DNA from 2 places in the Catellatospora sp. NPDC049609 genome. Region 2 is predicted to be linked to the other one. Evidence: riboswitches for the same ligand, from Rfam matches in the RefSeq annotation. Region 2 holds a riboswitch; the other holds the start of a gene.
What was found. Region 2 has a riboswitch for glycine ahead of gcvH (glycine cleavage system protein GcvH). Riboswitches for the same ligand answer to the same signal wherever they lie in the genome.
Positions count from the first base shown of each region.

Region 1: linked by a shared signal. The riboswitch ahead of gcvP (aminomethyl-transferring glycine dehydrogenase) and the one ahead of gcvH (glycine cleavage system protein GcvH) in region 2 are both predicted to bind glycine.

Region 1 is NZ_JBFAOU010000043.1:26,299-29,474, reverse strand. It holds gene AB0J67_RS14885 (hypothetical protein) at 1-188, shown strand, start outside; gene AB0J67_RS14880 (zinc-binding dehydrogenase) at 284-1,261, shown strand; glycine riboswitch at 1,423-1,511, shown strand; gene gcvP (aminomethyl-transferring glycine dehydrogenase) at 1,579-3,176, shown strand, end outside.
Region 2 is NZ_JBFAOU010000087.1:2,214-5,389, reverse strand. It holds gene glyA (serine hydroxymethyltransferase) at 1-869, opposite strand, end outside; gene gcvH (glycine cleavage system protein GcvH) at 866-1,249, opposite strand; glycine riboswitch at 1,396-1,487, opposite strand; gene AB0J67_RS23070 (helix-turn-helix transcriptional regulator) at 1,543-2,379, opposite strand; gene AB0J67_RS23065 (hypothetical protein) at 2,547-2,963, shown strand; gene AB0J67_RS23060 (class I SAM-dependent methyltransferase) at 3,140-3,176, shown strand, end outside.

The DNA.
Region 1 (3,176 bases), on a different contig from region 2:
CGGCCGAGCAGGTCGAGGTCCGGCTGTACGTGAAGAAGTCCAGGTGGATGTCCATGCGCTGGCGCAAGTGCCGGGACACGCCGCTGGCGCGCGACGTCGAATACAAGCTGCGGCGCCGCGCCGAGCTGGGCATGGTCGACGAGGCGGCCGTCGAGGCGCAGGTGGATCGCATCCGCCGCCGCACATAGCGGACTGGGACCGGTCGGTGCGCGCCGACGGAGCTTGACCTCAAGTCGGCTTGAGGTTTTAGCGTCGGTCGACACCGACGCACCCAGGAGTGACCATGCGCGCCATCCGGCAGTACGAGTTCGGCCCCGCCGAGAACCTGCGCTACGAGGAGGTCCCGGACCCCGTGCCCGGCGACGGCCAGGTGCTGATCGAGGTCGAGGCGGCAGGCGTACACCTCATCGACACCACGATCCGCGCCGGCGGGGCGGTGCCGTTCCCGCTGCCCCAGCTGCCGATGACCCCCGGTCGTGAGGTCGCCGGGCGGGTGGCGGCGACCGGTCCGGGCGTGGATCCCGCCTGGCGGGGCCGCCGCGTCGTCGCCCATCTCGGCATGGCCAGCGGCGGGTACGCCGAGCGCGCCGTCGCCGGGGTCACGTCCCTGCACGAGATCCCGGAGCGGCTGAGCGCGCCCGCCGCCGTGGCCATGATCGGCACCGGGCGGACGGCGGTCGGCGTGCTGCGGCTGGCGGGGCTGCGCGAGGGCGACGCGGTGCTGGTCACCGGCGCGGCCGGCGGCCTGGGCACGCTGTTCGTGCAGGCGGCCCAGCGGGCTGGGGCGCTGGTCGTCGGCGCGGCGGGCGGGCCGGACAAGGTGGCCCGGGTGCTGTGCAACGGCGCGGACGTCGCCGCCGACTACAACGAGCCGGGCTGGGCCGACAAGGTCCGCGCCGAGCTGGGGGAGCGGGACCTGACCGTGGTGCTGGACGGCGTCGGCGGCGCGGCGGGCCGGGCGGCCCTGGAGCTGCTCGCCCCGGCGGGCCGCTTCCTGATCTTCGGCTGGTCCGCCGGCAGTGCGACCGAGATCACCACGCAGGACCTCTACGCCCGGGGCATCACCGCGTCCTCGGCGCTCGGGCCCGCGATGCTCAAGGTCGTCGGCGGTCTCCGCCCGCTGGAGGAGCAGGCCCTGCGCGAGGCCGCCGAGGGCTGGTTCACCCCCGCGATCACCGAGTTCCCGCTGTCCGGGGCCGCCGCCGCCCACCACGCCCTGCAGACCCGGGCCACCGTCGGCAAGGTCGTCCTCCTCCCTTGATCATTCGACTTGCCTGGCACATGGGCGTATCGCGGCGCCCGATACGCCCATGTGCCGGGCAGGTCGCGCGATCATGAGCTGGGGAGATCGACACTCGGCCGAGCGGAGTGGCATAGGTTACGGTGCGGAAACACGAGGGCTGGTAGCGTGGGCGGTGCCGGCACACCCGTGTGGGAGAGACCGCGTGCAGCGGCGCCGAAGGGGCAATTCCTCCCCGGAACCTCTCAGGCACCCGGACCACAACGGGCATGGCGACTCTGGAGCGACGCCGCGACAGAGGGGGAGGACCTAACACGTCCTCGACCCCGGAGTCTCACATGAGCGCTTTCGTCGAACGTCACATCGGCCCCGGTCCCGACCAGACCGAGCGCATGCTCAACGCCATCGGGTACTCCTCGATCGAGGAGCTGATGGACGCCGCCATCCCCGAGGTGATCCGCTGGCACGGGGCGCTGGACCTGCCCGTCGCCGCCACCGAGGCGGAGACCATCGCCGAGCTGCGCGCCTTCGCCGCCCGCAACACCGTGGCCACCTCCATGATCGGCCTGGGCTACTACGGCACGCACACCCCCGGCGTGATCAAGCGCAACGTGCTGGAGAACCCGGCCTGGTACACGGCGTACACGCCGTACCAGCCGGAGATCAGCCAGGGGCGGCTGGAGGCCCTGCTCAACTTCCAGACCGTGGTCACCGACCTGACCGGCCTGGCCACCGCCAACGCCTCGATGCTGGACGAGGGCACCGCCGCCGCCGAGGCGATGACGCTGGCCCGCCGCGCGGCCAAGAGCAAGAGCAACGTGTTCGTGGTCGACGCGGACACCCTGCCGCAGACCATCGACGTGATCACCACCCGGGCCGAGCCGCTCGGCATCGAGGTGCGGGTGCTCGACCTGGACACCGAGCCGCTGCCGGCGGAGTTCTTCGGCCTGCAGCTGCAGTACCCGGGCGCCTCCGGCGCGCTGCGCGACCACGCCGCGCTGATCGAGGCCGCGCACGCCCGGCAGGCCCTGGTCTCGGTCGCCGCCGACCTGCTGGCGCTGACCCTGGTCCGCGCGCCGGGCAGCATCGGCGCCGACATCGCCTGCGGCAGCGCCCAGCGCTTCGGCGTGCCGATGGGCTTCGGCGGCCCGCACGCCGGCTACCTGGCGGTGCGCACCGGGCTGGAGCGCTCGCTGCCCGGCCGCCTGGTCGGCGTCTCCAAGGACGTCGACGGCACCCGGGCGTACCGGCTCGCCCTGCAGACCCGCGAGCAGCACATCCGCCGCGAGAAGGCGACCAGCAACATCTGCACCGCGCAGGTGCTGCTCGCCGTCATGGCCAGCATGTACGCCGTCTACCACGGCCCGGACGGGCTGCGGCGGATCGCCCGCCACGCGCACGACAGCGCGAGCCGCCTGGCGGTCAGCCTGCTCACCGGGGGCGTGGAGATCGCGCACACGGCGTTCTTCGACACCGTCACGGCGGTCGTGCCGGGCCGCGCCGAGACCGTCGTCGCCGCGGCCGAGCAGGCCGGGATCAACCTGTGGCGGATCGACGCCGACCGGGTCGGGATCTCCTGCGACGAGACCACCACGGTCGCGCACCTGAAGGCGGTGTGCGCCGCGTTCGGCGTGGAGCTGGCCGAGCCGCGCGAGGCCACCGCGATCCCGGCGCACCTGGCCCGGGACACCGAGTTCCTGACCCACGAGGTGTTCCGCAGCCACCACTCCGAGACGGCCATGCTGCGCTACCTGCGCCGCCTGTCCGACCTGGACTACGCGCTGGACCGGGGCATGATCCCGCTGGGCTCGTGCACCATGAAGCTCAACGCCACCACGGAGATGGAGGCGGTCACCTGGCCGGAGTTCGGCCAGCTGCACCCGTTCGCGCCGCGGCACCAGACCGCCGGTTACCGCGACCTGATCGCGCAGCTGGA
Region 2 (3,176 bases):
GTACGCCGCTGCCGCTGCGCGAACTCCGGCTCGGCCGCCATCCGGAACGCCACCGCCTTCGCGGCGATCACGTGCTGCAGCGGCCCGCCCTGCTGACCGGGGAAGACGGCGCTGTCGACCTTGCGTGCGACGTCCTCGTGGCGGGTCAGCACCACGCCGCCGCGCGGGCCGCCGAGCGTCTTGTGGGTGGTGGTCGTCACCACGTCGGCGTACGGCACCGGGTTGGGGTGCAGGCCCGCCGCGACCAGCCCGGCGAAGTGGGCCATGTCCACCATGAGCCGGGCGCCGACCGCGTCGGCGATCCGCCGGAACGCGGCGAAGTCCAGCTGCCGGGGGTACGCCGACCAGCCCGCGATGATCAGAGCGGGCCGGTGCTCGTGCGCGAGCCGCTCGACCTCGCCCATGTCGACGCGTCCGTCCTGCTCGGAGACGCGGTACGCCACGGCGCGGTAGAGGCGGCCGGAGAAGTTGATCCGCATGCCGTGCGTGAGGTGGCCGCCGTGGGCCAGGTCCAGCCCGAGGATGGTGTCGCCGGGCTGGATCAGCGCGGCCATGGCGGCGGCGTTGGCCTGCGCGCCCGAGTGCGGCTGCACGTTGGCGTACGCCGCGCCGAACAGCGCCTTGACCCGCTCGATCGCCAGCCGCTCGACGACGTCGACGTGCTCGCAGCCGCCGTAGTAGCGCCGCCCCGGGTAGCCCTCGGCGTACTTGTTGGTCAGCACCGAGCCCTGCGCCTGCAGCACGGCCAGCGGCGCGAAGTTCTCGCTGGCGATCATCTCCAGGGTGTCGCGCTGGCGCCCCAGCTCGGCGCGCAGCGCCGCGGCCACCTCGGGGTCGAACTCGGCGAGCGTGCGCTCCAGCCCGGTCACGCGTCCTGCCCGGTGAGCGCCGCGTACCCGGCCGCGTCCAGCAGCTCCGGGGTGCCGGTCAGGCGCAGCCGGAACAGCCAGCCCTGCCCGTACGGGTCGCTGTTGAGCAGGCCCGGGTCGGCCGTGGCGGCCTCGTTGACGGCGACGATCTCGCCGTCGGCGGGGGCGTAGAGCTCGCTGACCGACTTCGTGGACTCGACCTCGCCGCACGGCTCGCCGGCCGTGACGGTCCGGCCGGGTGCGGGCAGTTCGAGGTAGACGATGTCGCCGAGCGCGCCCGCGGCGAACGCGGTGATGCCGACCGTCGCGACGTCGCCGTCGCCGGTCAGCCATTCGTGCTCGCGGGTGTAGCGCAGGTGCGCGGGTACGGCAGTGCTCACGGGAGGCTCCCTGGTCCGGGGTGCCGCGACGCGCGGCACCGGGGTCGGTGTGCCTCCCCCTCTGTCATGGAGCCTGAGAGCTTCACCACCGGCGGGGTGGTTTGCACCGTGGGCGCAGGACTGCCGTCCTGACTTTCCAGAGTCGCCTCACCGCGGCGGTACGGGTGCCTGAGAGATTCCGGGGAGTGGTTGCTCCTTCGGCGTCCCGGCCGCACCGGGACTCTCCCGCCGTGGTTCTGTCGGCGAAGTCTTCAGTTGTCGCCGCGTACCGTAGGCACCCGCGGACCCGGCCGTCAAGGCCGCGGGTCCGCCGTGGACGCCGCGCCGCCCTGCCCGTGCAGCTCCCGCAGCACGTCGGCGGTGTGCCGGTCGGCGGGGAAGAACGACTCGATCGTCAGCTCCGCCACGGTGACGTCCAGCGGCGTGCCGAACGTCGCGACGATGCTGATGAAGGCCAGTTCCCCGCCCTCGTGGCGCAGCCGCAGCGGCAACGCGATGTCGCCCGCGCCCGGCGTCTCGACCTCCGGCTCGGGCTGCTCGCACGGGTAGCCGCACAGCTCCGCGTACAGGTCGGCGAGCTGCGGGTCGGTGGTCGCGGCGACCTGCCGGCGCAGCCTGCCGAGCAGGTGCGCGCGCCACTCGCCGAGGTTCACGATGCGGGGCGCCATGCCGTCCGGGTGCAGCCCGGCCCGCAGCACGTTCGCGGGGGCGGCCAGCAGGTGCGGCGCGATCCCGGCGGTGAGCACGCCGAGCGCGGCGTTGGCGTCGACGAGGTGCCACCACCGGTCCACGACGACCGCCGGGTAGGGCTCGTGGCCGTCGAGCACCTGGCGCAGCGCGGTGCGCACCGCGGCCATCGGTGGCGAGTCCAGCGCGGTCTGCGCGTACACCGGCGCGTACCCGGCGCTGAGCAGCAGCCGGTTGCGCTCGCGCAGCAGCACGTCGAGCTGCTCGGCCAGGTGCAGCACCATGTCCCGGCTGGGCCGCGAGCGTCCCGTCTCCACGAAGCTCAGATGCCGGGTGGACACCTCGGCCTGGTTCGACAGGTCCAGCTGGGACAGCCGGCGGTGCTCCCGCCACTGCCGCAGCAGCTCGCCCACCGGACGTTGCGCCTGCGCCGTCGTCGTCATCGGTCCCTCCCCGCGACCGACCCTATGCGGGCCGCCCGCACCGGCGCCATTACCTCGCACGTCATCGACACCGCGACCCTCGGCACCCGATCGTGGGTGGCGACCGACCGGGCCGCGCTGCGGCCCGCCGCGGCCACGCCCGTGGCCCTCAGGCAAGGAGACGACCGATGACGACTCGTGACCTCGACACCATGGCGACGGGTACGGCGCCCGACCGGCTGCTGCGGATCGCGCTGGCCGCCGACGCCGTCGCCTCCGGCGCCATGGGCGTGCTGCTGCTGGCCGCGGGCGGCCCGCTCGGCGAGCTGCTCGGCGCGCCGCGGAGCCTGTCGGCGCCGGTCGGCGCGTTCCTCATCGGGTACGCGGCGCTGCTCGTCGCCATCGGCACCCGCCGCCGGATCAGCCGCGGCGCGGTGTGGACGGTGATCGTCGGCAACGCCGGCTGGGTGATCGCCAGTGTGGTGCTGACGCTGGCCGGCCCGTACCCGCTCACCGGCGCGGGCACGGCGTTCGTGCTGGTGCAGGCCGCCGCGGTGGCCGCGCTCGCCGAGCTGCAGTTCGTCGGCCTGCGCCGGCTCGCCTGAGCGCGCACCGGTCCCCGCCCTCCGGGGGGAGGCGGGGACCGGAAACCCGCTCGACGGCACCGCCGCCCGCCGCTAGGTTGCGGCTTTCACGATCTCTGGAGGTGCTTTGATGCCCGCGCCCGTGGTCAACCTCGACTGCATGCCGACCGTTGGACCCGACCAGAGGAATCGCAGAAGTGGATCTTCCACGTAGTTTCGTCATCCGCGAGAGCG